DNA from 4 places in the Priestia sp. JNUCC 25 genome. Region 2 is predicted to be linked to each of the others. Evidence: riboswitches for the same ligand, from Rfam matches in the RefSeq annotation. Region 2 holds a riboswitch; each other region holds the start of a gene.

Region 1 (7,752 bases), 340 kb from region 2:
TGGACTATGGACACATCCTGATGATAGATCCTCTACTTATAAAGATGCTGAATATTGGACGCATTTAGCTAAAGTATTAGAAAAAGGACACTTTGATGCCATTTTTCTTGCTGATGTGTTAGGAACCTATGATGTGTATCAAGGTTCACGCGATCCTGCTGTACGCCAGGGAGCACAACTTCCAGTTAATGACCCTGCATTTTTAATTCCCATTATGGCACAAGCAACAAAACATCTAGGTTTCGGGTTAACAGTGTCCACAAGTTATGAACATCCTTATATATTTGCACGACGTATGTCTACTTTGGATCATTTAACAAAAGGACGTATAGGATGGAACATTGTTACTTCTTATCTAAACAGTGCCGCTGTTAACACTGGATTGAATCAACAAACAAGCCATGATGAACGCTATGAAATAGCGGATGAATATTTAGAAGTGGTATATAAGCTATGGGAAGGAAGTTGGGAAGACGATGCTGTATCTGTAGACAAAATTAACAAGGTATATACAGATCCTAATAAAGTTCATGATATTCAACATAATGGTTTATATTATAAAGTTCCAGGAGCTCATTTATGCGAACCATCTCCGCAAAGAACCCCTGTTCTTTTTCAAGCGGGCGCTTCTAAAAAAGGGCGAGCATTTGCTTTGAAACACGCTGAACTCATGTTTATTAGCGTGCCGACAGCTTCGATTGCAAAAAACTATGTTCGAAAAATACGTGAAGAAGCCAAAATCAGCGGGCGGGACCCTGAGACAGTTAAAGTCCTTTCTGTATTTACACCCATTATTGGGCTAACTGAAGAAGCAGCAAAAGCCAAATTCCATGATTACGTACAGCATACTAGCTATGAAGGCAGTTTGGCACTTTTAGGAGGATGGACTGGCATCAATTTTGACGAGTATGCTCCTGATGAAAAAATAGAGTATATACAAAGCGATGCAATTCAATCTGTTATTGAGACCTTTACAAAAATTGATCCAAACAAGCAGTGGACCATACGGGAAGTGGCTGATTTCGTAGGAATAGGCGGCCTTGGTCCAGTAGCCGTTGGAACACCGGCTCAAATTGCAGACGAGATGGAAAAGTGGATTGATGAAACGGATGTAGATGGGTTTAACATTGCTTATGCTGTATCTCCTGGTACGTTTGAAGACTTTGTTGAATATGTTGTTCCTCTACTGCAAGAACGCGGCCTTGTACGGAAAGAATATGAATCAGGTTCTTTTCGGAAAAATTTATTCGGATACGATCAGCTGCCAGATCATCACCCGGGACGTCAGTATCATCATTACTTTTCAAAGGAAACCGCTACGTCTAAAACATAAAAAATTCAGACTTAAAATATTGGCTAAATGGTCAACCTGAGGCTCCTACTCTCTTATTCATTGAGAAAGAGCCTCTTATTGTAGATAAATCCTTTTTATTATACGGTGGAGGAAAAATATGAGTACTAAGATAACGTCACAATTAGCTCCGAAAAAAAGACTAACATTATTTGATGCAGTAAACTCTACATTGGCTCAAATTGCTCCAGCAGCAGCCATTTATTATGGATTACCAGTTATTTTTCTAGCGACAGGTACCGGCTCTCCCCTCACATTATTAATTGCCGCATTAGCAGTAGCAATGGTCGGGTTAAGTCTAACGAACTTCTCTAAGAAGTATCCCTCGAGCGGGTCACTTGTAAAATATATTGGTATGACGTTTGGCAGCGTAGTTGGAACTGCCTCAGCAATCATATTTATAGTTGGAACATTTTTTCTTGCCGCTTCAGCATTTATTGAATTAGGTGGTTGGACAGCCGATTCGCTAGCGCTATACGGAATTCATATTCACTGGATTATTCCTACGATTCTTTTAACTTTATTAATATGGGGATTGACAATAGTCGGAATAGATCGTTCTACAAAAATTGCTTCTGTAGCATTAATAATAGAAGTTATTGTTCTATTAGTTGTTTCTATCTTGATTTTATTCTATCCTCCTGAACCATTATCTTTAGAACCATTTCATTTATCTTCTATTAAAGGTGGACTCGCGGGAATTGGTTTAGGTTTCCCTTTAGCTGTTTATCTATTTATTGGATTCGAAAACTCTGTAGCACTGGCAGAAGAAACAGAAAATCCAGAACGTAATACATCTCGAGCTGTTTTAGCCAGTATTGCAATTATGGCTATCTTCTATATATTTGTCACATATTGTGTGATTCAAGGGTTTTCTAATAGTGCTTCTGCTCTAAGCAAAAGTTCAAATCCATTTATGGAATTGGCAAACAGGTATTTAAATGAACTTGCTATCTTTGCGATTATCGCTGGGTTTACTAGCATTGTGGGGATGTCCATTGCTTGCTTAAATGCCTTTTCAAGAATTGCTTTTAATTCTTCTAAAGAAGGGTTAATTTCTACCAAATTTTCAAAGGTATCTAAATGGGGAACGCCGATTGGAACTTTAACATTAATTATGGGAATAGGTTTAGTGCTAGCAATCCTCTTCGGTATATTCAGTGAAAATTGGGTCGTTGGATTTGGTTACGTAAGCACGCTAGGTACCATCCCTATTCTACTAATTTATTTAATGCTTAACTTAGCTGTTATATTTAATAAAAAAGAAAGATGGCCATTTCACCGTAAATTTATCTTTCCAATTTTAGGATTAGTAAGTATTAGCCTTCCTATTTGGGCTATGGTTCAACCTGGTCAGCCGCTCCCAACGGGTTACTTTCCTTGGGCAATATTAGCAGTATGTATAGTCAGTTTAGTTTACTCGTGGTTTAAAGTAAGAAAAGGAAATTCTAAAGCTTCTGCTATAAATCCATTAGAACCATTCAGCACTCAACGGAAATAGTGATGAACAATTATCTGTCATTCACCCGTTAGTTATAGAAGAACTAAAGATTTGTTCCATTTAAATAAGAAGCTCACGCACCTAGAATGCGTGAGCTTCTTATTTTTATAGTCAGCTGTCTTTTTTTAATTTCCTTGCTGAATAATTCCCCAAGGACTGTATCAACTGAACAATAACAATCAAAATTAAAATGGTTGTATACATAACAGTGGGCTCAAAACGTAAGTGTCCGTATTGAAAAGCAATGTCTCCAAGCCCTCCTGCTCCAACAAGCCCTGCCATCGCCGTCGCCCCAATAAGACCAATAGTAGCTATTGTCAGCCCAAGAATAATACCTGAACGTGCTTCTCTAACAACAACATACCAAATAATTTTTGGTGTTGAGATTCCCATTGATTGATAAGCTTCTATAATACCTTTATCTACTTCAAGTAATGCAGATTCCATTAACCTAGCTATATAAGGGGCTGTATACACAACTAAAGGGACAATAACACCTTGTACGCCAATTGTAGTACCTGCAACTAGTTTAGTGAATGGAAGGATGAAAAATAATAAAATGATAAAAGGAATGGATCGAATAATATTAATAATCCAGTTGCACGTTCGATATACCCACACATTTTCAGCTTGCCCACCTGGTCTTGTCATTACTAAAAAAATTCCCATTGGTAAACCAATGATGATGGCAATAATTAACGAGATAATGGTCATCGTAGCGGTTTGTAATAAACCTTCCCAAATTACACTTCCCCACTCATTAAAGAAAGCAGCCATTTAGTTTACCTCCTCTACAATTACGCCTTGATTTGTTAAGTATGTAATCGCTTGTTCATATTCTTCCTTTTCACCACGTAAATGAACGAGTAACTTACCAAGAGTGTGGTTTTTTAGCTGTTCGATTCCCCCTGCTAATATGCTTGGCAATACATTAAATTTCCGAGAAACTAAAGCTAAAGCTGGTTCTTCTGAAAGCTCATTTCCAACAAAGTGCAAAGAAACCAGCTTACCGGTACTGCGATAAGACGCCATTATTTCAGACGGAATAGTGAAAGTATTTTCAGATTCTACAAAGCGCTTTGTTGTCGGATGCTTAGGGTTAGTAAAAAGGGAAACGACTGTACCTTGTTCTACGACGTATCCATTTTCCATAACTGCAATTCGGTCACAAATGCGTTGTACCACATTTAACTCATGCGTGATTAAAAAGATTGTTAATCCAAGCTCTTTATTAATCTTTAACAGTAAGCACAAAATGGCTTCGGTCGTTTCCGGATCAAGTGCACTAGTTGCTTCATCGCTTAATAAAATCTCAGGTTCATGCGCTAGCGCACGAGCAATAGCAACACGCTGCTTCTGCCCGCCGGAAAGCTGTGAAGGATAATGATTTTGTTTATCTAAAAGTCCTACGATTGATAAATATTTTTCTACGCGCTCCTGAATTAATTTTTTGTTTACGCCTTCTAGCTTTAATGGAATCGCTATGTTGTCGTAAACTGTTGCCGTTTTTAATAAATTGTAGCCTTGAAAAATCATGCCGATTTTCCTTCTCGTTTTCTGCAGCTCTTGCTTACTTAGCTTTGATAGATTTTTCCCATCAATGATGACCTCTCCAGAAGTCGGTTTTTCCAATAAATTAATGCAGCGAATTAATGTGCTCTTTCCAGCTCCGCTATAGCCAATAACACCGAATACTTCACCTTTATTAATCGTTAACGAAACATCTTTAACAGCTTCTACCGCTTTTCCGTTCACTTTATAGGTTTTAGAAGTTTTCTTCAGTTCAATCATTCTAACCCCTCCTTAAAATGCCGGTACAACAGAACCTTTAAATTCTTTTTCTATGTATGTACGAATTGTATCTGAATGATAATATTTTTCTAGTTTATCAATAATTTTATCTTGTTTATTCTCTGTACGGACAACAAAATAGTTTGGATATGGATTATTTTTTATTTTTTCATGATAGATTGCATCATCATTAATCGATAAACCCGCTCCCATTGCAAAGTTTGTATTAATGGCTGCTGCAGCTACCTCATCCAACTGAGAAGGAAGTTGAGACGCCTCTAGTTCTACGATTTGAAGATCAAGCTTATTTTCAGCAACATCTTTTTTAGTAGCCGTTGTTTTCACACCATCTTTTAATTTAATAACTCCTGCAGATTCAAATAGTTTTAGCGCGCGGTATTCGTTGCTTGGGTCGTTTGGTACTGCAATTTTGTCTCCTTTTTTGAGCTCACTAACATTTTTTAAGCTATTTGCATAAATACCCATCGGGAATGCTACTGTTTTGAACACATCTGTAATCTTATAATTTTTATCTTCCACTTGCTGCTTTAGAAAAGGCAGGGTTTGATAGTTATTACTATCTAAATCATGTTGATCTAATGCTGTATTAGGAGTGTTATAGTCATTAAAGACTTTTACCGTAATATCAATACCATCTTTCTTGGCTAATTTTTTCACCTGATCTGCAATTTGCTGGTGAGGTCCACCCGTTACACCGATTGTAATCTTTTTCGAATCTAATGCTTGTGCTTCTGTTTTACTGCAGGCCGCTGACACCAACAGCGATGCTGCCACTAAAGTAAGTCCAATTGCTTTTGTTACTTTTTTCATGTTTTTATTCTCTCCTTTATTTTCTTCATAAAAAAACGCCTCCCTTAAAGATTAAGAGAAGCGATAGTTTACGATCGGTTCTCTTATCTTCCAATGCACATAATATGCACATTGCTGGATTTAGCACCAAAACAATACGTGTATTGTTGGGTTGCCGGGCTTCAAAGGGCCAGTCCCTCCACCGCTCTTGATAAGAGTTGTTTTTATAAAGTTTTATTTACATTAATTTAACTTTATTATCCGAAAATTGTCAATGTTTATTTTTAATATAATTTTCAATATAGGAATAATAAAAGATTTATATAAGAAAACTCAATTAAAAGATGATTTGTATAACTTATGATTTCTCTTTTCTTATTCTTATATAGTGAATAGCTTTCTATTACTTAAGCAAGAATACTTTTCTTTGCATTTATGACATTGACAAAAACAGGAATACATCGATATAATTCATATTAATTCTATCGGTAATATATAGTTTATGGAATTCCAAATCTCATTTAAAAATTTTTTACTGTTAGAATATACTTCCTCTATTGTAGTAGTAAGTATATGTTCACTGCCTACTGGATCACCAATGGCACCGAAAAAGCTTTTTAGCAGCTTTTTCGGTGCTTTTTTATTATTCATCACACAGAAATTAGTATCGGGAGGAATAAAACGATGAAAAAATTATACTTTACTTTAGCTTTTGCAATTGGACTTATTATGGCTTTAGGAGGATGCTCTCAAAGCTCTAGCTCAGAAAATAGCGATAAAAAAGTAGTCAAAGTTGCTTTGAGTGATGAAGTAAATCCGCCTTTTCTATTTACGAACGACCAGAATGAGCCTATTGGATATGATATGGATTATTTAAAACAGCTTGAAAAAAAGCTTCCGGAATACAAATTTGAATATACGCTTGGGGAAGAAGAAACAAATTTGGTAGGTGTCTCGACGGGAAAATATGATTTCGCCATCAACTGGTTCTTTAAAAACCCTGAACGTGAAGAAAAGTTTCTTTATCCTGCACATGAATATGGTTATTCTTTAACGGCCTTAGTGACACAAAAATCACGGAATGATATCAAAACACTTGACGATATGGCAGATAAAAAGTTTCCACCCGTATCTGCTACAGGTGGATTGCGCGCTATTTTGAATGCTTATAACAAAGAACATGCCACTAAGCCTTTAACATTAGAAAGCATTGATAACCCTTCTACGGCAGAAAACTTAAAGTTAGTGGATAAAGGTAAAGCGGATGCTATTTTTTTAAACGTAACAACATTTAACGAAGTACAAAAACAGCTCAAATTAAATTTAAAAGTAGGAGGCATTGTATCAAAAGAACCAACTTGGTTAGTCTTTAATAAAAATAATCAAAAACTTGCTGATGAAATTGATAAAGCGACAGTCAAATTAAAAAATGACGGGACGCTAGAAAACTTGGCTAAAAAATGGTTTAAAGTAAATTTCTTTAAAGACTTAAAGTATATTAATCAGCAAAACTTCAATTTCCAAGATTAAATGAGTATAAGAATTCATCATTAAGGCGGGGTGAGATATGATTAGTACTGATTTTCATGATTGGTTAAAACTATTGTGGCAAGTGGTAGATAAACTTCCTTTAACACTATTTATGTTAGGCCTTTCTCTACTTTTTTCGTTGCTTTTAGGTTTCGTGATTGCCCTGATACGCATTCAAAAAAAGCCTGTTCTTTCTAAAATGGCTACCATCTATTTATCTTTTATGCGCTGTACACCGCTGCTTGTTCAGCTGTTTCTTGTATACTTTGGCCTTCCTCAGCTGCTGCTCCTTGTCCATATCGACATTAACAGCTGGAGTCGCATCACTTTCTTGGTGATTGCTTTTTCCTTACATACTGCCGCTCCTTTATCAGAAGTTATTCGTTCAGCATATCTCTCGATTGATAAAGGGCAGTTCGAAGCAGCGTATAGTATAGGCATGAACTATTTTCAATCCTTAAGAAGAATTATCCTTCCTCAAGCGTTTGTAGCAGCACTACCTAATTTAGGAAATGCTACGATTTCATTATTAAAAGATACTGCACTTGCTTTTAGCATTGGGATTATTGATATTATGGGGCAAGTTCGCCTTATTTTGGGCAACAACTATGGAATAGGAATGTTTGAAATTTATGTTACGATTTCACTTGTTTATTGGAGCATGTGTATCGTAATTGAAATCATAGTCAGTTATTTAGAGAAACATCTTAAAAAAGGCAGGGTCAGCATCTCTAAATAACCTGCACTAGTAAAGGAGTGAACATGATTG
Region 2 (7,752 bases):
GCTACTTTCTGCTGATTTCCACCGCTTAACGTTCCAACTGACTGCTCGATAGAATGAGACTTTACTCCAACTTGCCCAGTCGTTTTCTGCGCTTTTTCTTTGATCTTTCCTCGCTTTAGAAACGAATAATTTGTAAAGCGGGACAGACTTGGCAAAACTAAGTTATCCGCAATCGATTCATGAACAAAAATCCCTTCTTTTCTTCGTTCTTCAGGAACAAGAGAAAGACCTTGTGCAATATAATAATAGGGCTGCTTATTCAACTTTAATTTCTTGCCTTTTAACTCAACACTGCCGCTGACATATTGCTCCAATCCAAATAGACTTCGGCAAAGCTCCGTTTTTCCTGCTCCCACAAGCCCTGCAATACCTACTACTTCTCCTTCTTTTACATGAAAAGAGATATTAGAAAGCCGCCCTGGAAGAGATAATGCTTCTACGTGTAAAAGTTGGTTTCCAACTTCTACTGATTTTTTGACCCACTGCTTTACAGAAGCCGTTCCTAACATAAGTGTAATCACGTCTTCGATCGAGGTATGTGAAGTTTCTTTTGTGGCTACATAGCGTCCGTCTTTTAAAACCGTTAAGCGGTCACAAATATCTACCACTTCTTGAAGACGATGTGAAATGTAAATAATACCTACTCCATTTTTCTTCAGCTCTCTCATCACAGAAAACAATTGTTTCGTCTCTTCCACACTAAGAGGTGCGGTTGGTTCATCCAAAATTAAATAGTCAACGTTCTGTACAATTGCACGTGCAATAAGCACCTGCTGCTTCTCTGATAGAGTTAAATCAACAACATTTTTTCTAACGGATAGAGAAGAACCAAGTAAAGCAAGAGCTTCTTCCGCTTTTTTATAAATAGATTTCCAGTTTACAAATGTCTTACTTTTCTTAGAAGCCTGCACATCTAGCACGATGTTTTCAGCTACTGATAGCGAAGGAATCAGCGCTACATCGACTTCTTGATGCACAATGCCAATGCCGTGGCGCTTAGCTTCTTTAGGAGAAGAAATGGAGATTTCACCTCCGTCTTTGTAGATCTTTCCTTCGTATTCGTCGTAAGCTCCGCACAATATTTTCATCAACGTACTTTTACCGGCACCATTGGCTCCCAATAAAGCATGAATTTCCCCTTTTTGAACAGTAAAATCGACTTTGTTCAGGGCTTGAAAAGAACCAAAGTTTTTTATAATGTTCTTCATTGAAAGCTCGTTCGTCATCTCTATCCCTCCACTTCTATTCTTTTTTACCCCATTCTTCTACGTACTGACTAAGCTGATCCATATTAATCGTTTGATTAGGCAAATCTGTTTGTTTGACTAAAACGGGATCAAAGGAATAATAGCGAGGGATGTCTTGACCGGAAATCTTTTTAAGAAGCAGATCAACTTGCTTTTCTCCTACTGAAGCTGGATTTACGGCAGCTGACGCTTTCCACGGGCTGTTTTTTGCCTGCATCATTTGCAAATCTTCATCAGATAAGTCTACTCCGTACACTTTAATCTCGTCTCGTCCTGCTTCTTTAATCGCTCTTGTTACTCCTTTTGCAAATTCGTCCCAAGGTGCCCAAACGGCCGCAATGTCTCCTTTATTTGGATACTGCTTCAACACAGCTGCCATTTTATTTTGTGTGTCTAATGAGGTATTGTCCGTTGCGCTTCCGAACGTGGCAATTTGTTTTACATCTGGATAGCGATTCATCATAATTTTATAAATACTGTCGCGCTTTTCCATCGGCGCAAAGCCTCCAACAAACGCATATACAATGTTTCCTTTTCCGTTAATGTCCTGCATCATTTGTTTCAAGCCCTGGAGCGCAAGCATATAATCGTCTTGATCGATGGTTGTAACGCCTTCTACTTTTAATTCTACGTCTGTTGCAATAACGGGAATTCCTTTTGCAATCGCGCGCTTCACACCAGGTTCAAGAGTTTCAGCCCGGCCGTGGTCAATCATAATACCGTCAACATTTTGGTTAATAGCCGTGTCTAAATAAGCAGCCATTTTGGATTGATCATTGTTTGAATCAGAAACGGATAGCTGTACTCCTGCTTTTTTAGCCGCTTTTGTCACACCTGTTATATATTGAGCAGCATGAGTGCCTGACGTAAATTCAGAAATAAGCGCAATTTTTGTATCTTTCGTAACCTTTTTTCCTTCTTGCTGTACAGGCTTAGCAGAAGCCGCTTGCTGCGCTGGAGCTGCCTGTGCTTTCTCGTTTAGACTTGGCTGTTCTTTCGTGCAGGCAGCCAGCGCAAAGACTAGAAGCACGAGCAAAGTAAGTGGCCACAGCATTTTTTTACTCTTTTTCATGGTGTTCCTCCCATTAAACTTATTATTCACATAAAAATAGTTAGTTTTATAATAATCCAAAGAATACCCCGCTTTTAGATGTAAAAGCGGGGTGATGATGACCTATGCTTTACAAGTAATTGTTATGCGTAAATAGGTACCCATCCTTCAGTTGTCACGAAAATTCGGACAGCGACTACTTTACGATCTTCCATTAGTGTAAAGTAATGAAGAATGTTTTCTGGTACTGAAATTAAATCGCCCGGCTCTAATTCAACATCAAAAAATTCGCCGTCTTTTCCTTGAATAACAAAAATTCCATGACCACTTACAATAAAGCGAACTTCGTCATCTGTATGAATATGCTTGCGCTGAAAGTTTTTTAACAATTCATCAATATTTGGTGTAGATTCCGATAGCGAGATAACATCTTGAGCTTTATAGCCGCGGCGTTCAGAAATATCTTTAATATCCTCACCAAAAGCGTTTAAAATTTCTGTTTTTTCTTCATCAGTTAAATCATATTTTTCACGAAGATTTTCTGGAAGTTTTGTAATATCCCAGTTTTCATAAATAACTTCATTGTTTGCCAGAAAAGCTGATACTTCCTCTTGAGTTTCAATTCTTTTATTGTTTACATGTAAGCGAATTTGCGCCATTGTTGTTTCCTCCTTTTATAAATGCACTTTTGGCTTAATGCCTTTAAGTGACAGTAATTTGACATGGTAGCTAAATAGAAATTCATAGGCTTCTAGCGCTTTTTTTGTTTCAAATGCATTTTTCCCCCATACCGTAATCCCGTGGTTACGAATCAAAATCGCGCCTTGATCGCCTTTTATATGGTGAGAAAACTCTTCTGCTAGTGTCGGAATATCTGCGTAATTCGGAATAATCGGAACAGTAATTTCCGCATCTTCTTCCCAAATGCCTAGCGCCTTAATAATTTCTTGACCTTTGAATGAAATAACGCCTTCATCTCCGTACAGTTCAGAGATCACGTTGTTGTCGATTGTATGTACATGAAGACTGCACCCAGCATTCGTTAAATCGTAAATCTTAACGTGCAAAAGCGTTTCAGCAGAAGGCTTTAAATGCGTGTCTTCTGCAGGCTTTCCGTATTGATCAACTAATAAAAAATCTTCATTTGTACGTTTTCTTTTGTCTTTTCCACTTGCTGATACAAAGAAAGTTGTCGGATTTTGATCCACTTTAATTGCTAAGTTTCCGCTTGTACCGAAGAACCAATCGCGCTCTGCCAGCTCATCTTTTATATCCGCAAGCTCATGCAATCTTTGCTGAGCCATGATACTCATGCTTTCACCTCTTCTGTTAATTCTTGTAAATGATGAATCACATCATAAAAAGTAGAAAAAGGACGATACGGTAGAGATAGCTCTTCACATTTTTTGATTAAAAAGTCACGTGCAATGACCGTATCAGCTAATTTGGCAGCCTGCAAATCCGTAATGGAATCGCCAATAACAACCGTATGATCTCTTTCATCTGCAAGATGGCGAATAATCGTTGGCTTACAGCAGCCGCAGTTATTTGTACACTGTTTATCACATGTATGAGGCCACGTAATGGAAATGCGCTCACCGGAAAAATCAGATCCGTTGCAGTAGAGCATTTCCTCTGCAACTCGATTTCCCAAAAGTGGTTTTACAAAAAAGTCAATTCCTCCGCTTACAATATAAAGCGGAATATGGTGCTCTTTTGTATAGGCAATAAAATCATCAAATCCATCTCGAATAGCAGACGTCTCTAAAATATAAGAAATAATATCTTCCTTTAATTCCACGGGGAGCAAGGCAAACATTTGCCCTACTCCTTCTTGAATGGAGACGCGCTGTGCCAACACGTCGTCTTTAATACTTTCCCACTCCGGAGGAGCAAATTGCTTCATAATAGCAATAATGTTATCGCTATTTGTGATTGTTCCATCAAAGTCACAAAAGATTTTTAACGATGTCATGCTTTCACCTCTACTGTTCCCCATAGTTCTAAGGCTTTTTGCAACTCTTTTGATTCTTCCGCTTTTTCGGCTAGTGTTTGATGAGAGAGTACTGCATCTATCGCCGCACGGAATGCCTTTCCTCCTCCGATAGCTCCGTCTGGATGACCGTGAACTCCGCCTCCTGCATTAATAATGCTGTCGATTCCAAAGTCCTTCATAAGCTGCGGTACCATTCCAGGATGAATTCCTGCTGAAGGAACCGGGAAAGACTGCTTATATTTGTATACAGGACGCGTTAATTCGTAGGCAATTCCTGTCGTATCTTCAAGAGAAAGCGCTACGCTTCCGTATGGTGATGGAAACAGTGAAAAATCTGCTCCGGCTAAGCGTAATAGCTTTCCAAGCAGTAATGAATTTGAAAAACCGTAAAACTCTGATGGCGTAAGCGCTCCGCTAACAGCTGGGTGAGCCATAATCGGCAAGTTAATTTCATCATCTTCTCGAAGCGCCTGCAGTACGTCTAACCCGTAAGCAAATACATTAAATAAAAGTGCATCAGCTCCTAGCTCAGCTGCTTTTCTCGCTTTTTCTTTTAATTCAAACGTTCGTCCCGTTAAATTAACAGCATACAGCGTGCGGTGTCCCGTTTTTTCGTATACTTCATTCAGTACTTTTTTCCCTTCTGTAACACGAGCTTCAAAAGGCGTTCGTTCACTATCAAACAAAATCTCGTCGTCTTTAACCAAATCCACTCCGCCAAGCGCTTGCTCACGCAGCTGAGTTGTTAAGTACGTCATATCTCTTCCAATCACGCCTTTAAAAATACTCATCACAAGCGGACGGTCATAAACGCCTAATTTCTCTCGGATACCTTCTATTCCAAAGCGCGGTCCTGGGAATTCAGCTAATAATTCATCAGGAAAATCCAAGTCTAATAATTTCACTTTTCCATCAAGTGATAGTTTTCCGAAAACCGTAACTAAAATAGCCGGTAAATCTTTTGAAAAGTTGGCAGTTGGATAAGCAATTTTGACAATAGCCTGCTTAATTTCTCCGCCTAAATATCCGTTTACACGTTCGCAATCTTGAAGCTCAGTTACTGACACGACGCGCCCTTTATGCTTTTGAAGCTGCTGTTGATCTAAAAGCGGCAGATCTGTCCATGAGCCGACGGTTAGTCCTAAAGCGATTCCTTCCGCTTTTTTATGAAAATTCCCTTTATTATCATGTAGTAAGTAGCTTGCAACGATTTCGCTCATTATGCTAAAAACTCCCTTGCTGTTTAATATCGTTAATAAAAAAGCCTCTTCTGTGATTAAGAAGAGGCTTTCGTTGCTCTTCTTATCTCTCAGCTGCTGCTGCAAGAATTAGCACCGTGCTTAACATGCGTTAAGTCGGTTGCCGGGCTTCATCGGGCTAGTCCCTCCACCTACTCTTAATAAGAAAGTTGCTATTTATTTAAATTGAATTCGTAGATTATATACTAAATAAAAAATACCGCTAGGATTTATAGGTTATTAATCTCGTTAACTTCTTACATATTAAGCCAACTCAAAAAGAGTTGTCAATGCGTTTTTAAAATAAATTTAATTTTTTTATTCGAGATACAGCTTCTCTCATGCGCTCTTCATCCGTCAGCAGTCCTACGCGCACATAGCCTTCACCATATGTTCCAAAGCCTACACCAGGCGCAACTACAACGTGCGCTTTTTCAAGAAGTAAATCTGAAAACTGTTCGGAAGTATATCCTTTAGGAACTTTTAGCCATGCAAAAAAGGAGCCTGCTGGAGATGTAACATCCCAACCAATTTCTCGAAGCCCTTGAATAAAGGTATTGCGTCTAGATTCATAGCGCTTAACTAAATCATTCACACATTGTTGAGATTCCAACAGAGCTGCGGCTGCTGCCTCTTGAACCGCCCCAAAGAGACTGACATACATATGATCTTGAAGAAGATTAATAGCTTCTACTACACTTTCATTTCCTACAGCAAATCCAACTCGCCATCCCGCCATGTTATACGTTTTAGAAAGAGTATAAATTTCAATTCCCGTCTCTTTTGCACCAGAAGTCTGTAAAAAGCTGATTGGCTTTTTACCATCAAATCCAATTGCTCCGTAGGCAAAGTCGTGTACCACACAAATATCGTGCTTGGCAGCAAATGCCACGGTGTCTTCAAAAAATTCTGCCGTTGCCACTGCACCAGTAGGATTATTCGGATAGTTTAAAAACATGAGTTTTGCCTGTTCTTTAGCACTTTCACTTATCTCTTCGTATACGGGTAGAAAATGATTTTCATCCGTGAGCGGCATCACTTCCATCTTTGCCTTTGCAAGCTCTACTCCAGACCAGTAATCAGGATATCCAGGATCCGGAACCAGCACCGTATCTCCAGGGTTTAACAAGCACTGCGGGATTTCAACAAGTCCACCCTTTCCGCCAAATAAAATAGCTACTTCTTTTTCAGGATCCACATCAACGCCATATTCTCGCTTATAAAAAGTCGCCACAGCCTCTTTTAAAAACTGGTGCCCCCGAAATGGAGAATATTTATGATGCATAGGATTAGCACTTGCTTTTTGCAGTGTTTCTACAATATGTGAAGGAGTAGGCTGATCAGGATTTCCCTGCCCTAAGTTAATAACGTCGTGCCCTTGGGCCATTACTTTTCCTACCTTGCCTACAAGTGATGCAAAAAATTGTTTTGGTAAACTTTTTAATAGTTCCGATTGCTCAAATTGTTTCATCATCGCACACCTTCTCAAAAAATTCTTGAAATTCTAGTCACAAATAATATATTGTAATACTCAACTTGTAAAGTCATTTTTTTCAACTACTAAAAAAAGGACGGATGATAAAGTGAGTGTAAAAATTACGTGTTTGCAGCTTGATATTGCGTTTGGAAACCCAACTAAAAACCGAAAATATATCGAACAAAAAATGACGGAAGCCCTGAAAGAAAACCCTGATATCCTTGTGCTTCCGGAGCTATGGGATACAGCTTATGATTTGACGCGGCTAGACGAAATTGCAGATGATGAAGGGCAGCAAGCCAAGCAATTAATCTCTCAGTTTGCTAAAACAAACGAAGTAAATATTGTGGCAGGTTCGATTGCAAAAAAAACAGAGCAAGGCGTCACGAATACGATGTATATTTTTGACCGAAAAGGTCGTGAAGTATCAGAATACAGTAAACTGCACTTATTTAAATTAATGGATGAACACCTCTATCTCGAAGCAGGAACAGCAAAAAATCTTTTTACACTTGAACAGTCACTGTGCGCAGGAGTTATTTGTTACGATATTCGTTTTCCAGAGTGGATTCGGGTTCATACTAGCAGCGGAGCAGAAGTCTTGTTTGTTGTCGCTCAGTGGCCGGCTCCAAGACTTGCCCACTGGAAAGCCCTGCTCATTAGCCGTGCAATCGAAAATCAATGCTATGTAATTGCGTGTAATCGTGTAGGCCAAGATCCTAATAACACATTTGCCGGACATT
Region 3 (7,752 bases), 2.2 Mb from region 2:
ATCCCGGAACAGGAAGTACTAACGTTACCATCAACAGTAACATGCCCGTACTTGTAAGAGCTACTCCGGCAGCTCGATTTTTCATTCATTTCACCACCGTTGCTCTGTAAATCTCTTTTTATAAAGTGATAGAAGTAATATTGATCTACTATTTACTTATGTGCTTTTAGCTTATAGTACAGAAATGTCAAAACTTCTACTAGTAAGATCGCTACTTCACATTACCTTCTCTTTTTAACTAACTCATCATGATTTATGAAATAAAAACAGCTCATCTACTGTTGCTCCCAGCTCTGCAGCCAGTTGAAAAGCAAGGGTCAAGCTTGGATCATACTTATTGTTTTCAATTGCATTAATCGTTTGTCTCGATACGCCGCATACTTTTGCCAATTCATCTTGAGACATTCGTTTGCTTTTACGCAGTTCTTTAATTCGATTTTCCACCATTCATCACTCATCTCTAAAATGTAAAAAACTTTTTACATCCATATCTTATATTATCTTCCTTGTTACTGTCAAATATATTTGACAAATCAATGTCTCTTACCTACCTAAAAAGAGATTGAAATATAACAAGATTAATCCAATCTAAAGACGAAATAGATTAAACACATGTTCACCCTCTCAATAAAAAAAGCCGTACTTATTCATGTAAATACCATCTTTACTTTTACATATTTACAATAACTACACAGAAATTAATATAAAAAAGCACAAACTCCTTAAAAGAAGCTTGTGCTTTTTTATTTCATTGTCTGTTTGTTAAAGCTCCTTACTCATATTAAACCACTGCACGCCTGCATGCTGAGACTCCGCTACTCCTTGATTCACATATCCGTTTTTTTCGTAAAACGGAATCAATTCTTCTTTACATGTTAAGGTAACCGTTAAGCGCTGTTTGTTCCGCGCTTGTTTTTCAAATTCTCTTAACAGCATACTCGCAATTCCTTTGTGATGATGCTTGGGATTTATAACGATACCCAAAATACTTTGATGACCGCCTGTCTCAGGGTTCGAAATCGTTTTTTCAAACAAATCATCCGTAATAAACGGAGCTGAAATGACGGGACCGTTCACATATCCGATTATTTCTTCATTTTCTTGGGCGATGATAAACGTATCAGGAATGGTGTTGATCCGCGTGATGAATGCGTCTTTTGAGGCAGCTTCTTCAGGTGTAAAGCCTTTGTTTTCTAACGTAATTAATTGGTTTAAATCTTTTTCATCCACTTGTCTTATAATCATTGAAACGTTTCCTTTCATTATGTATTTCTCTTTTTTCTCTAAAAGCTTCTATTACATATAACTATCTCTTTCTACTATATATAAAAATGCCCAAACAAAAAAGGATTGACCTCTGCATCATACAGAATTCAATCCTACTTCGCTTTTTAATTAACGTCTTGATTATTTAATAAATGCACCAAACGGCTTGCCCACCGGAAGCACAACTCGACCGTAGTGAGTATTTAATACAGCCGCTGCAGATCCATAGAATGAAAACAGAGCAATCAATAGCTCTGACACTGCTGCTAGTAAGTGCGTGTACTCATATGCCACACCAAATGTACTTAGCGATAATCCAATAAATAAGAAATCGATTAACACAAAAATAATAAATAATACTTTATGAGTGCCCATTGCTCCAACTGTCATAAAAACGCTGAAAATCAAGTAGCCGACAAAAGCAAATGCGAGCTGCTTCGGATCCGCTTCTTTTGCGAGCGCTTCCCCAAATGCTCCAAGCTGAATAAGCCATGTCATAGCTACACCTAGCCAAAATAACCCGAAGGCACCAAAAGCAGTTGCGCCGAAGGTATTATTATGTTTGAAATCTTGCATAGACGCGATTAACTGCCCTATCCCGCCTAAAAAAATCGCCCATGGCAATACCAATGAAACACCATCGGTTACCCCAAGCTTTTGAAACGATGCAACAAGTGTCACCATGGCAAGTCCGAATAGACCTAGCGCTGATGGATCCGCTGTTACAATTTTAACGTGCTGCGTGCTGTTGTTACTCATGTTGTACCTCCCTGATTTTAAAAACACCTTTAAAAAGATACAAAAATGTAGGGGAAGTGTCAATGGATATTTTTGGCCTTTTAAAATCCCATAAGAACAAGCAGTGTAGCGGTTACACTGCTTGTTCTTTAATTTCTTATCATTAAACGTTTTGTAATAAATTTTGTCTGGTTTGTTTTGCGGACTCAACCATGACTTTTAAAGCTTCAACCGTCTCGCTGATTCCTCTTGTTTTAAGGCCGCAGTCGGGATTAATCCAAAATAATGCAGGATCAAGTACCTGCAGAGCGCGGTCAATGTTTCGCTGAAGCTCTTCAAGCTTCGGTACGCGCGGACTGTGGATATCATACACGCCAAGTCCGATTCCTTGATTGTACGTATGTTTTTCAAACGCATAAATTAATTCACCGTGGCTTTTAGACGTTTCAATGGAAATCACGTCGGCTTCAAGCGCTTTGATGGCATCAATAATCTCTTCGAATTCTGAATAGCACATATGCGTGTGAATTTGCGTCTCATTTTGCACCGATACCGTGGCTAGCTTGAACGCATACACCGCAGCGTTCAAGTAGCTGTCCCAGTTTTCTCGTTTTAACGGCAATCCTTCACGCAGTGCCGGTTCATCTACTTGAATCATTGAAATGCCCTGACTTTCAAGTGCTTCTACTTCTTTTCTAAGAGCAAGCGCAATTTGATTTGCCACGTCGTAGCGCGGGATATCATCACGCACAAACGACCAATTTAAAATCGTAATCGGACCCGTCAGCATTCCTTTAACCGGCTTATTTGTTAGAGACTGTGCGTAGACCGTTTCTTTGATCGTCATCGCCTGCTCATACGATACATCTCCGTAAATAAGCGGCGGCTTCACGCAGCGAGAACCGTAAGATTGCACCCAGCCAAACTTCGTAAACTGAAAGCCTCCTAATTTCTCACCGAAGTATTCGACCATGTCCGTACGCTCAAACTCTCCGTGCACAAGGACATCTAAGCCGATGTCTTCTTGAATTTCAATCCATTTTTTTATTTCCTCGTTAATGTACGCTTCATATGCTTCATCGCTTAACTCGCCTTTACGCCATTTTAAACGCTCTTTTCGCACTTCTTTTGTTTGCGGAAAGCTTCCAATCGTTGTCGTTGGAAGAAGCGGCAGTTGAAACGCTTCTTGCTGAACGCGTTGACGTACGTCAAACGGCGCTTGACGCGCTGCTTTATAGCTGTGCAGCTGCTTCAGCTCTTTTTGCACGTCTTGATGATTTCGAAAAGATGAACCATTTAATGCTTGAATCGCCTGTTTGCTTACGTTTATTTCTTCTTCTATCGACTCTTTTCCTTGCTGCACTGCTTTTGTTAAAAGCGTGATTTCCTTTAGCTTTTCATCTGCAAAAGAGAGCGCATTTTTCAATACTGGATCAATGGTTTCTTCATTTTTCACCGTGACAGGAACATGTAATAAACTTGATGAAGGCTGCAGAATCAAACGGTCTTTTGATACGGCTTCTTCAATTTCACTAAGCGTTAAAAGCTGTTCGTCCAAATTTTCACGCCAAATGTTTCGTCCGTCAATCACTCCCGCAGCAAGCACTTTATCAGTTGGAAAACCATATTTATTAAGCGCAGTGAGATTTTCGCCTCGGTCATGCACAAAGTCTAAACCGATTCCTTCAACAGGAAGAGACACAACTTCTTTGTAGTGATCAACGCTGTCAAAATACGTTTGCAAAATGACTTTTACATTCGGTGCCGCTTCCTTCAAAGTTTGATAGACTTCTGTGTAAAGCGCCAGGTCTTCTTTTGATAGCGTTGTAGATAAAATTGGCTCATCTATCTGCACCCACTCTACTCCTTCTGCCTGCAGCTCCGCTAAGATAGTTGCATAAAGTGGAACAAACTGCTCAACTACTTCTTTAAACTCACTTTTTTTATATCCTTTTGACAGCTTCACAAATGTTACTGGACCTAGAATAACGGGCTTTCCTTCAATATTCAGCTTTTCTTTTGCTTCTTTGTAAAACTGAAGCGGGCGATTTTCTACAAGAGACGGCGTACATTCCTCAAGCTCGGGTACGATGTAGTGATAATTTGTGTTAAACCATTTCGTCATCGTAGAAGCTACCGCACCTTTTGTTCCTCTCGCGATATCAAAATACGTTTCAAGCGATACTAGTCCTCCGTCATACTCAAAGCGTTTAGGCACTAAACCAAACATAACAGCTGTATCTAACACGTGATCGTATAAGCTAAAATCGCCGACTGGAATCAATTCAATTCCTGCGTCACGCTGTTTTTTTAGATGCGCTAGACGAAGAGCTTCAATTTCTTGAAGAAAGATACCTTTCTCTAGCTTTCCTGCCCAAAACTGCTCAAGCGCTTTTTTCCATTCTCGTTTTTCACCAATTCTTGGATAACCTAAGTTCGAACTTTTTACACTGCTCATTTTTTCCACTCCCTGTATATTTTTTTATCGGTAAACTAAAAAATCTCTCTTTTCGAAATGAAAAGAGAGATAATACGCATACTTAACTAGAGTTGAGACAGCCTGTTTTTCTCAACACGTATTCCTCACTCCTCTCTATATCCCGTAGAGCTTAAGTGCATACAACAGGCAGGTCTCCTGACTTAGGTTCATAGCTTCCTATCCCTTCCCATTTCAACATGAAACAGTGGTTAATAAGTTGCTCCCCATTACAGTGGCGGGACCGCGCCGGCTTTTCACCGGTCTTCCCTTTTAAGCTGCGTACATTCGTTACACAGCACCTGATGCATTTTTATAAAATTGTCCATTCAAAACATATTCACATAAAATAAAAAGCCTCTCTATCACGAATAGAGAGGCATAGTATCTATGAAATCCTCTCTTATTTTTCAAAGCAGTACGCTTTGCAGGATGTAGCACCTTTTCAACAAGAATGTTAAATGGTTGCCGGGCTTCACAGGGCCAGTCCCTCCGCCTCTCTCAATAAGAGTTTTAATTGTTTATAATATTTTGAATGTAGAGTCATCTTAACACCTTAGATTTATGTTGTCAAAAGAAATTTCAAAAAAATTAGTTTTTAGGAGGCGCTGACGCTAATTTTTGCCTTAACAATTTGTAATCGTCTTTTCGGTGCGTTTCAATTAAATCTTTGGCTCCCTGGTGATATCCTGACGAATAAATATACTCTACCGCTGTTTCGATAAGCTTTCTTTTTTCTTCGGCACACTCCCGGTCCATTAAGGGGAACAGTCTACCTAAAAGGTCATTTAAATCTTCCTTGATAAAACGATCAAGTCCTTCTTGCATCTTTTCGTTTGCCATGATTGCTCCTCCATTTGCTGTGTATGTTCTAAGCCTCTATAAACAGGCATTTCACTGTAAATTTTAAGATAAAGTTAAGTCATTAAACAGTATATCAAGTGAATGTTTTTCTTCAATTACATATGTAATACAAATATATGACAAATATAGAGAATATATCATCATTCATTATCTATTATAACGTTTGACTGAGCCTTCTGCTACAAGGTTTCTGTAAACATTATGCATAATATTCCAAAAATCTGCCTGTGAATTACGGGCAGGCTTTCGGCTAAACATAGCTTTCCATTCTCTTGTTTTTACAAACAATTTCTTCGAGGTCGTCCAAAATCCTTCCAAAGAAGAGGTCCTAATATGTTGTACCTGCTTACAAAAAACTCCATAAAATTATAATTATTTAAAATTAAAGGCGGATCAAAATCAAGAGGAGCACCGGCGCCTCCTGACAATACAAAATCAGTGCCTCTTCCAAACGTAAATGTCCCGTTTCTATTTTTTCTAATAAACTGTTCGTCATATGCATGCACGTGGCTAACGAGAACTTTTTTCACGCGGTGTTCTTGAATTAAATCAAAAAATTCTTGACTTTGAGGAGTCGTTACAGGAAACCCTTCAAGATTTGACCACCGGCCAATATTTGGCTGCGCATGCATGGCTACAACGGTATTACGAGGAGCATCCTCTAGCTGCTGCTCTAAATAATTCAGCTCTCTATCTGTAAATCCGTATATTTTATTCTTGGGACTGATGACATTATTTAATGCGATGCACCGAAAGTTGAAGACAGGAATATCAATGACCCAGTGTACTTTTCCGATAGTGGCTCTGAAGTTTTCGAGATTGCTTTCATCAAGGTACAGTTCATCATGATTCCCTACGCATACAAACATAGGAATGTTTGATGCGATTTTTTCGACAACCTTAACAAAGTGCTCCAAATACTCTTTTTTCCCTGTATAGACGGTGTCTCCCCTATGAATAATAAACAGCGGGTTCAATTCCACCGCCTTTTTTAATACAAGCTCAAATTCACCGCTCATCGTGAAACAATTATCGTTTGGTCCGTCACCTCTGCTGTCGCCCCTAAAAACAAAGTTAAATGGACCGGATTTAATTGTTTAATTCTTTGCTTTAATAACTTTTCAGAACGTTCATGAAGCGTCAAATTCATCAACTAGTTAATCCCCCTATTAATAAATAAATTTAGTTAAAAGTAAACAAGCTTACTTGTTTATATGAGAATTTGTTGACGAAGGTCACTACCTTCTTGTAAGCAGAACGCACATTTAGCTTTCGTTTTAGAAATTGCTAGTTATGAATATCTATTAAAGTCCACTCTATGATAAGCTAACCTATCTTTCCATTTTATTAGGCACTAATATGACAGTGTAAAAGCTGAAATCTCTATATCTACTAATAAGAAAGAGGCTGGGGACGAACAAAGGCCGACATGTGCTGAACCGCTTGTTACCCCGCAGTTGATTTCCGTGCAAGGCTTCACTTTCCGCGGGCGTCCGATGAGCCTCCTCGTCGCTTGTGCTCCTGCGGGGTCTCATCTGTTCCGCTTTTCCCGCAGGAGTCTTCGCCTTGCTCTCCAATCAACTGCTAGAAGAAACGAAACAGATGAAACCTGCGTTCACCATAAAAAAACGAACCACTAATCAAACACTTTGATTAGTGGTTCGTTTTTCACTTCAGCTAAAATACTTTTATCTCAGCACCTTACATTTAAAACATTACGACAATCAAACATATTTATTACGCTCAACCGGACTTAAAGACTTCCTTGCAGAACGAGCTGCCATGTCCGTTTCAATTTGCTCTAGGCTGCGTCCTTTTGTTTCAACAACTACAAAGCGTATGAAGAATAATCCGAGAATACAAATGATCCCGAACGTTGAAAAGATCACGCCTAAACTAAACTGGTCGGCTAAAATTGGGAACACAAGCCCTACTGCAAGCGATCCCGTCCAGTTAAAAGCAGATGAAATCCCAGCACCGATTCCGCGTACAGAAAGGGGGAAAATTTCTCCTACAATGATCCACGTAAGCGGCGCCCAAGAAAACGCATAGCAAAGGATAAAGCAGCAAAGAGCAATTAACGTAACCCAGTTTACGACGACTTCATTAACGCCTAATGCTCCTAGAATAGCCGGTGTGAAAAATGAAAGAGCCATACCCGCGCCGCCAATCGTAAGAATGGTACGGCGGTTGAATCTATCAACAAACTGCAGAAAAATAAGTGTTGTCACAACGAAGATTACCCCAACGATGACCGTAAAACCAGCAGCTACCTGCGGCGCTAAACCAACTTGACGAGCAATGCTTGTTGCATAATAAACAATTGAGTTTGAGCCTTGAATCTGCTGAAAAGTTGCCATTCCGACACCGATAATTAATGCTAAACGAAACTTTTTATGAAACAGCTG
Region 4 (7,752 bases), 2.5 Mb from region 2:
TGGTACCTTTTTGAATTTGTTTCTTTATGTAGATATAAAGCTGCATGTATAAGGGATCTGCTTTTCTTTTATCAAGCAAAGGCATTAACTCTAACATAGTGTTCTTTCCTTTCTAACTGATACTATTAAATTCGCTGTTTCTGACACTTACTCTCAGTTCAGGTTCTTCATATACTGGACTATATCTTATAAATCAAGGAGATGACGCAATGACTATCACTTATAAAACCAACGTCTCAATCCGCGCGGAACAAGCTGCTGAAGTATTTGTACATTCCGGTATTAAACGTCCTGCACAAGACCTTGATCGAATTCAAAGAATGCTTGATCATGCTTCTCTTACTATCACCGCTTGGAACGACAGCGAACTCATTGGCATAGCCAGAGCGTTAACAGATTTTAGCTATTGCTGCTATTTATCGGATTTAGCTGTTGTAAAAGATTATCAAAATCAAGGAATCGGTACACAGCTAATCAAACACGTTCAATCAGAAATCGGCGAAGAAATCGCGCTGATTTTACTTTCCGCTCCTTCTGCTATGAACTACTATCCAAAAGTCGGCTTTCATCAAATTGATAACGGATTTAAAATTGATAGAATTCGGTAGACGCGAAGAAAGGAGCTTCTCCTTTCTTTTTATCCAAACGCCTGAGCTGCTATAGCAAAAAGATTGCCCTGTCTAGCAGGTAGGGGATTGACACCATACGCCATAACAGGAGGCTCATTTTGAAGCTGAAATCCGTGATTTTCCATAAGTTTCTTTAACGTTTCCTCATGAGAAGACAGGTCAATTCTCAGCTTTTCTTTGTAATTCTTCGCTAGTTCATCAATGACTAGCATTGCTGCTTCAGCGTTTGGAGCAACTACAGGACCAATCACGATATTGCTTGGGGTACGAACCGCTAAACCATAACCCGTCATTTTATTTTGTTCGTTTTGTAAGACAACTGCTTTTTCAGCTTGCTGAATTCTACTTTTTAAAAATAGCTTTCTATTATCTCCAAATGCTGCTTCATCAAGCTTTACAACCTCTTTGAAGTCCCTTCTCGTTAAGGATCGTGTATAAACCCCTGAAGCTTTAAATGCTCTTGGTATGTATTCACTGCTTATATATTTACTTACATAGTCCACGGTTTTAAACCCTGCTTTTTTATATAAGTGCTCACCTTCTTTTGTCGCAATTAAGTAGGCATTCACCTCAGGGGAAAGAGTTTGCAAACAGTGCTTCATGAGCTGCCCGGCTAACCCTTGTTTTCGGTAATCTTTTCTCACAATTACCATTCCTATAAAAGCTGACTGATTTTTATACAAAATTACTGCTACGCTTGATACAATGTTACCTTTCTCATTTCTATGACCAAATACGTCTCCAGATGAAAAAATCGTATGTAAATCCGCTTCGCTATAATCCCATTTTTCCAACTTAGATAGCACTAGCAAATCCTTTATGTCTTTTTCACTAAATCTTTCTATCATTTCTGCCTATTTCCTCCCAACTTTTCGATGCACTGTACGGCGTTAAAAAGCGTAAAACTAACATACTTATCCACTTTCAATTACCACTTAATCATTAACGAATTCTCTAACTAAATAGTACAGAATAAATAGAATATTTTCTACATTATTCATACGTACCAATGATCCCTTAAAACAAACTAATCATTCGCACATAAACTAATGAAAAAAGACCTCTTTCCAAGAAAGAGGTCTTTTCTTTTATTTCACTAGCTTTTGCTCAGCTGCAGCTGAACCTTGACTTCGTTTGTGGAATCCTTTTGCATAGTACGCGATAATAAGACCGATAAACCATAATGGTCCGATGACAACTGCAATTCTAGTATCTGGATTATATGCCATGAGAACCACCACCAGCGCTAGGAACGCAAGTGACACATAAGATGTTAACGGAAATAAAGGCATTTTATATTTCAGCTTTGCCTCTTCACCTGTTTTTAACGTTTTGCGATACTTAATTTGAGAAAGCAAAATAATTCCCCATGTCCAAATCGCACCGAATGTTGCAATGCTTGTTACCCACGTAAATACTTTGGCAGGCACAATGTAGTTTAACGCTACTCCCACTAATAAAGCACCCGCTGATGCTAAAACAGCTTTTCCCGGTACGCCGCCTTTTGTAAGCTGGCCGTATCCTTTTGGTGCTTCTCCGTGCTCTGCTAAGTTAAACAGCATACGGCCTGTACTAAAAATACCGCTGTTACAAGAAGAAAGAGCTGCTGTTAGCACGACAAAGTTAATAATACCAGCCGCCGCTGGAATGCCGATTTTTTCAAATGTTAATACAAAAGGGCTTCCCTGTGAACCGATTTCTTGCCACGGATAAATCGACATAATGACAAATAATGCACCAACGTAGAAAATAAGAATACGCCAAAAGACAGAATCAATCGCTCTTGCTAGAGATTTTTCCGGATTTTTCACTTCTCCCGCGGTAACGCCGATCATTTCAATTCCTAAATATGCAAACATGACCATTTGCAGCGACAGCAAAATGCCTTTAAATCCGTTCGGGAACAGTCCGCCGTTGTCCCACAAGTTTTTGATACCAGTCGCAACGCCGCCGTTGCCGATTCCAAACACAATCATTAATAATCCAACGGCAATCATTAATACAATCGCTAAAATTTTAATAAGTGCAAACCAAAATTCCAGTTCACCATATGCCTTAACAGCTAAGAAGTTAACCGTTGTCATGATAACAAGCGCCGATAACGCCCAAATCCAGTTTGGTACATCCGGATACCAATACCCCATATAAATACCAACGGCTGTAATTTCAGCCATACATGTTACAACCCATAAAAACCAGTAGTTCCAACCTGTTAAATAACCGGCAAGCGGCCCTAAGTAGTCGCGTGCGTACTTACTGAATGAACCTGCAACAGGTTTTTGAATCGCCATTTCTCCAAGTGCTCTCATAATAAAAAACATAATCATTCCGCTAAATCCGTACGCCAATAATATTCCCGGTCCTGCTAATTTAATAGCAGATGCAGATCCAAGAAACAGTCCTACCCCTATGGCTGCTCCTAAGGACATCAGCGTCACATGTCTTTCTTCTAACCCGCGTTTCAATTCTTTCCCCTGAGTTTTCCCCTGCATAAACGTCTCCCCTTTTTCCAATCTGTCAAAACGAGATGAACACAGCCTTTTTTGTTAGCGCTTTCATATAAGTTTGTGCTAAAAGACAGCTAGGCTGTATATTTGTATTCTATCACCTTTCTCTCATTTTTCTTTTGTCGAAAAACAAAAAAATTATCTTATCATTTTGTTTAAACGCACAATTAGACATAGACCCTGCTATTTTAATATGTATTTATTATTGCACTTAAGCAATAGTATTTTAAAAAAATAGAAAAACGCCGACTCAACTCCGTCAGCGCATCGTTCATTTTATGCTTTTTTATAAAAACTAGCATTTATCTCGCGGGTTCAAAAGTTTTACAGCCAGGTTCTTCCGTTTCAGAAACATGGTGACTACTTTCAGGACTCACAACGTAAATGGACTCTGCACTGCATTTATTTCCGGATTTCCAATACATGCACTCATTCACTTCACATAATACACCTTGGGCCACTGTTATCCCTCCTTTGCTTGTCTTATCTATTTACTACCCGAAATATAACGATTCTAACATTTTCACGCAAAAAAACCGCTTGTTTATCAAGCGGATCTTTTTATTGCGTGTGTTCAACATACTGTTTTTTAGCTAAATATAACTCACGGCTCAGCGTGATCCGCCGTTCTCTCAAGTGCCTTAATTTAGTCTGAAATTGTTCGTTAGTTGGCTCTTTTTGAATCAAGCGATACGTAAAAGAAATATCTTCATTTAACTGTTTAAAATCTTCCCATATCTCTTGAACTAGGGCGGATTGTTTTTCTTCAAATGAACGATTTTGCTGCGTTTTTAGCGCCGCTAAAGTTTCCTGCTGCCACGTTTCGTCTTTTATTTCTTTGGCTAATAAGTATAGATCTAAATAATCATCAGTGCTTAACGCTGTTTGTCTACTGTTCAATGTCCTCACCTTTTCTATACGAAATGTTTCTTCCTAAGAAGAGGATTTCATCATAGAAAAAGATTCCTCTTCTTATCTGTCAGAGCTAGGCTATGCTGGAATTAGCACCATTCAATAATTGTGGTTGCTGAGGCTTCAAAGGGCCAGTCCCTCCACCTCTCTAGATAAGAATATTTCGTTTTTAAATTATTTCTGACTATTCTAATATGTTTTATAGGTTACGTCAATAGCTTTTCAATAAAAAGAAAAAAGAAGTAAAATATGGTATGATTTCATAAAGGATGGTGAGCACATGAAACGATATATGTTATCTGCTTTTTTGGGAAGCTTGCTGCTGCTTCTTACTATTGCTTTTTCATCTACTTTCCATATTGCAATTGTCAAAACAACGGGAAGCATCGGAGGAATTATTTTAGCTGCGGCAGCTTTAGTTATGAACGCGCTTGAAGATCCCCCTTCCTCAGATAATACAGGTGAAGGAGCCGTTGAAGTACTAGATAAAGGAGCCGTTTGGGCTACTTATTTACTTTTACTTTCACTGCCAAACCTCATCGCGTGTATAACATCTTATGTTTTATGGACTCGCTGATATTCACCAACGTTACGGACGTTTTACCATCTGTAAGGTCATTGATATTTGTTTATCTACAAATCCAAGGTCACGATACACATGCTGTGCAAAATTCCCAGCATGAACGCTGAGTCTGATTTCAGGGTATCCTTTGATAGACAATTCATCAATTGCTTTTTGTATTAACGGCTTGGCTAAACCTTGCCCGCGGTATTCCGGTACAACATATAATTCGTAGATAAAGCCAATTTCTTCTTTTGAAAAGAAGTCGGTAGATGGGCCGATAAGAACCCAGCCTGCGAGTTTATTTTCTTGTCTTGAAACTAAATAATAACAGCCTTTTTCAAAGGCACTACCAACTAGTTCATTTACGCGTTCAGCTGACGGATGAAACTGCTTCATTGTTCCTTCAAACAGCGCATCAGCAGATTTCGTCCGAATTTCCTGTAATTCTTCTTCAGTAGCTTTTGCAATCATTATCGATCTCTCCTTTCGTGTTCGTTTTCTACATGCGAGGATAAATTCCTGCAAAATAAAAGTCTTCGCCTAGGCGAAGACTTTTATTTAAATTCAAAATGCTCTTGATGATTACCTTGTTCGTCCGTCCAGTTGATCATGATGTCTAAGCTTGCCGCTTTTCCAGGAACAGCAAAATTCGCATAGCGAAAACGCTGACCGCTTTTGCTTAAGTTAGACCTTTCAATAGGAGAAAACAAGCTGTATTTCGCCTTATTTTTTCCTTCGTGCCGAAAAGCTTGGACCTGCACGCGCTCTACGTCTTTTCCAATGTTTTCAACGGTTAATCCATATGTATGATAGACGTTATTTTTCCACTTTAGCTGATTATCTCCCGTCATGCTCGCTTTTGTCAGTTCAACCGACCATTGTTCAGATGATTTCTTCATTGGAAGCTTCTCAATCGAAAGAGCGCTGACATGAATGGCTGCAAAAGCAAGCCAGACAAAACAAAAAGTGCTGACTGTATAAAATAGTCTTTTCATAGATTTTGATCTCCTTAGAAATTTTAGTAGTAGCATTTCCTGTTCACTTAAAAATTATGATAAACGCTTTAACAAAAAAAAGCCTCTCCATTTAGGAGAAGCTTCTTAAATTAATGCATAAGCAAATCTTTTTGTTTGTCTAATGAGTGTTTTGTATATAAATCTCTTTCAATCGCATATTTAGGACGCTGTTTCACTTCGTTAAAAATCTTGCCAATGTATTCTCCGACAAGACCCATTCCCATTAGCTGCAGGCCGCCTACAAGCCAAATGGATAAAATAAGAGACGTCCAGCCGATTTGCGTATGATCTAAATATTTTTGAATCAGCGCATAAATACCAAATGCAATACTAAAGAGAAAAGAAGCCCCTCCAAGCAGCGTCAATAAGCGTATCGGCGCTACGCTAAAAGATGTAATCCCATCGAATGCAAAAGCAAGCATTTTCTTTAACGGATATTTTGATTCGCCCGCCGTCCGTTCTTTTCGGTCATATGTGACTTCCGTGGAGCGAAATCCTACTAATGGTACAAGGCCTCGTAAAAAGACGTTTCCTTCTTTATATTTCATGAGTTCGCCAAGAGCACGTTTGCTCATGAGACGAAAATCAGCGTGATTTTGAACGAGCTGAATTCCTAGCTTATTCATAAAACGGTAAAACCCTACTGCCGTGGTTCGTTTAAAAAATGTATCGGTTTCTCTGCTGTCTCGAACACCATATACGACTTCATACCCGAGCCAATATTTCTCCACAAAGGTACGAATGACGCTGATATCATCTTGCAAATCTGCGTCAATGGAAATGACGCAATCAGATTGCTTATGGGCTACTTCTAGTCCTGCGAGCAAAGCATTTTGATGTCCTACATTTCGCGCTAGCTTTAACCCTTTTACAAATAAATTGCTGCAGCTTTCTTTTTCAATAAGCGACCACGTGCTGTCTTTGCTTCCATCGTCGACAAATAAAATGGTGCTTTCACTCGATACAAGACGTTCATTTATCAGTTCTTTTATTACAGTAGTTAATTGAAAAGATGTCTCTGTGAATACTTCTTCTTCGTTGTAACATGGAACAACAATCGTTAAAATAGGTCTGTTCATGTTATTGCCCCCTTACTTTGCTTCATATACATACACTTTCCAAGCGGACTGTTTATCGTTAAATGCTTTTAAAAAGTGCAAACCGTCACTTTCAGCATTTTCGATTGGAACAGCTGAAAAGATATAGCGACCGCCCATTTTCTTAAATTGGCTGATATTAAGCTGCAAATGACGGATTTTTTTCGTTGAGTCTTTTCGGTAATCATATTTTTTCCCTAGCTCGCTAACAAACACATAGCAGCGGTTGCCCCAGTGATCATAGTAGCTTTCTAACTTTTTATTTTTATCAAGCTCTTTGGCAATGATTTTGCGAAACTCATGTTTATACGTTAACGGATAGAAGTTGTTATACGTATCTAGCGTATAAAAACCGTTATACTGAGCAATTGATGGATGAAGCCCAATGCTTGCTACCCGATAAGATGATTTAGGTTTCCCTATATATCTGCTGATTTCATCGAATTGATGGACAGCATAAAATTCTTTGACTGACGGCTCGTGATTGTAGCGATAATAAAGCTCAGGGTTCGCTATAAATAACACAAGCAGCTGTAAAACCAAACACACCCACACAAACTTTTTCCACGCTTTGCCCCGCTTCCATAAAACATAGCCGCCAACGGCAAACATCAAATAAATAATGAGCGGGCGTAAAAAATGAAATCTAGCAAAGTTAAACGTATTTAAAAGCTGAAATTTTTCTTTTAGCGGCTCCCATCCTTTATAAAACCAAAACGCATACCAAATCGACAGTAGTAGATTAAGAACAAATAACTGCAAAAACGTTTTTTCAAGCTTTCCTTTCTGATTGCGAGCGACAATCCACAGTACAATAAAAGAAAGCGGTAAAATGATAAAGGTATGAAGCGTCATTACATGTGTATGCCCAAGCGTATAGTTCTTCAAAGTAAGGCGAATGGAATGTCCGAAACTTAGAGTAGAGCTTAAAAATTCATTTCGACTCGTCGGGGCCTCCGGAAACAAAAGAGAAGCAACAAGCCGGTATTCAATGAGCAGAAAGACAGCGGTCATCGCTGCAATACT

The links. Region 2 has a riboswitch for S-adenosylmethionine ahead of mtnW (2,3-diketo-5-methylthiopentyl-1-phosphate enolase). Riboswitches for the same ligand answer to the same signal wherever they lie in the genome.
Region 1: another riboswitch for S-adenosylmethionine. It lies ahead of JNUCC25_RS08015 (MetQ/NlpA family ABC transporter substrate-binding protein); the one in region 2 lies ahead of mtnW (2,3-diketo-5-methylthiopentyl-1-phosphate enolase).
Region 3: another riboswitch for S-adenosylmethionine. It lies ahead of metE (5-methyltetrahydropteroyltriglutamate--homocysteine S-methyltransferase); the one in region 2 lies ahead of mtnW (2,3-diketo-5-methylthiopentyl-1-phosphate enolase).
Region 4: another riboswitch for S-adenosylmethionine. It lies ahead of JNUCC25_RS19915 (hypothetical protein); the one in region 2 lies ahead of mtnW (2,3-diketo-5-methylthiopentyl-1-phosphate enolase).

The regions. Positions count from the first base shown of each region.
Region 1 covers NZ_CM132211.1:1,578,188-1,585,939, reverse strand. The annotation lists gene JNUCC25_RS08035 (LLM class flavin-dependent oxidoreductase) at 1-1,333, shown strand, start outside; gene JNUCC25_RS08030 (APC family permease) at 1,452-2,852, shown strand; gene JNUCC25_RS08025 (methionine ABC transporter permease) at 2,964-3,629, opposite strand; gene JNUCC25_RS08020 (methionine ABC transporter ATP-binding protein) at 3,630-4,643, opposite strand; gene JNUCC25_RS08015 (MetQ/NlpA family ABC transporter substrate-binding protein) at 4,656-5,474, opposite strand; SAM riboswitch class I at 5,555-5,671, opposite strand; gene JNUCC25_RS08010 (transporter substrate-binding domain-containing protein) at 6,138-6,983, shown strand; gene JNUCC25_RS08005 (amino acid ABC transporter permease) at 7,021-7,722, shown strand; gene JNUCC25_RS08000 (amino acid ABC transporter permease) at 7,750-7,752, shown strand, end outside.
Region 2 covers NZ_CM132211.1:1,234,186-1,241,937, reverse strand. The annotation lists gene JNUCC25_RS06335 (sugar ABC transporter ATP-binding protein) at 1-1,226, opposite strand, end outside; gene JNUCC25_RS06330 (sugar ABC transporter substrate-binding protein) at 1,243-2,319, opposite strand; gene JNUCC25_RS06325 (1,2-dihydroxy-3-keto-5-methylthiopentene dioxygenase) at 2,442-2,957, opposite strand; gene JNUCC25_RS06320 (methylthioribulose 1-phosphate dehydratase) at 2,973-3,611, opposite strand; gene JNUCC25_RS06315 (2-hydroxy-3-keto-5-methylthiopentenyl-1-phosphate phosphatase) at 3,608-4,273, opposite strand; gene mtnW (2,3-diketo-5-methylthiopentyl-1-phosphate enolase) at 4,270-5,514, opposite strand; SAM riboswitch class I at 5,594-5,700, opposite strand; gene JNUCC25_RS06305 (pyridoxal phosphate-dependent aminotransferase) at 5,831-7,003, opposite strand; gene JNUCC25_RS06300 (carbon-nitrogen family hydrolase) at 7,116-7,752, shown strand, end outside.
Region 3 covers NZ_CM132211.1:3,408,690-3,416,441, forward strand. The annotation lists gene JNUCC25_RS17735 (hypothetical protein) at 1-85, opposite strand, end outside; gene JNUCC25_RS17740 (helix-turn-helix transcriptional regulator) at 247-447, opposite strand; gene JNUCC25_RS17745 (GNAT family N-acetyltransferase) at 763-1,263, opposite strand; gene JNUCC25_RS17750 (acetate uptake transporter) at 1,408-2,025, opposite strand; gene metE (5-methyltetrahydropteroyltriglutamate--homocysteine S-methyltransferase) at 2,168-4,462, opposite strand; cobalamin riboswitch at 4,613-4,801, opposite strand; SAM riboswitch class I at 4,881-4,991, opposite strand; gene JNUCC25_RS17760 (hypothetical protein) at 5,072-5,323, opposite strand; gene JNUCC25_RS17765 (metallophosphoesterase family protein) at 5,623-6,363, opposite strand; gene JNUCC25_RS17770 (hypothetical protein) at 6,360-6,497, opposite strand; gene JNUCC25_RS17775 (sugar porter family MFS transporter) at 7,069-7,752, opposite strand, start outside.
Region 4 covers NZ_CM132211.1:3,776,079-3,783,830, forward strand. The annotation lists gene pdxR (MocR-like pyridoxine biosynthesis transcription factor PdxR) at 1-97, opposite strand, end outside; gene JNUCC25_RS19895 (GNAT family N-acetyltransferase) at 210-608, shown strand; gene JNUCC25_RS19900 (GNAT family N-acetyltransferase) at 638-1,477, opposite strand; gene alaP (alanine permease AlaP) at 1,718-3,121, opposite strand; gene JNUCC25_RS19910 (DUF1540 domain-containing protein) at 3,439-3,597, opposite strand; gene JNUCC25_RS19915 (hypothetical protein) at 3,698-4,036, opposite strand; SAM riboswitch class I at 4,106-4,207, opposite strand; gene JNUCC25_RS19920 (hypothetical protein) at 4,329-4,625, shown strand; gene JNUCC25_RS19925 (GNAT family N-acetyltransferase) at 4,638-5,084, opposite strand; gene JNUCC25_RS19930 (hypothetical protein) at 5,168-5,608, opposite strand; gene JNUCC25_RS19935 (glycosyltransferase family 2 protein) at 5,719-6,708, opposite strand; gene JNUCC25_RS19940 (DUF6044 family protein) at 6,721-7,752, opposite strand, start outside.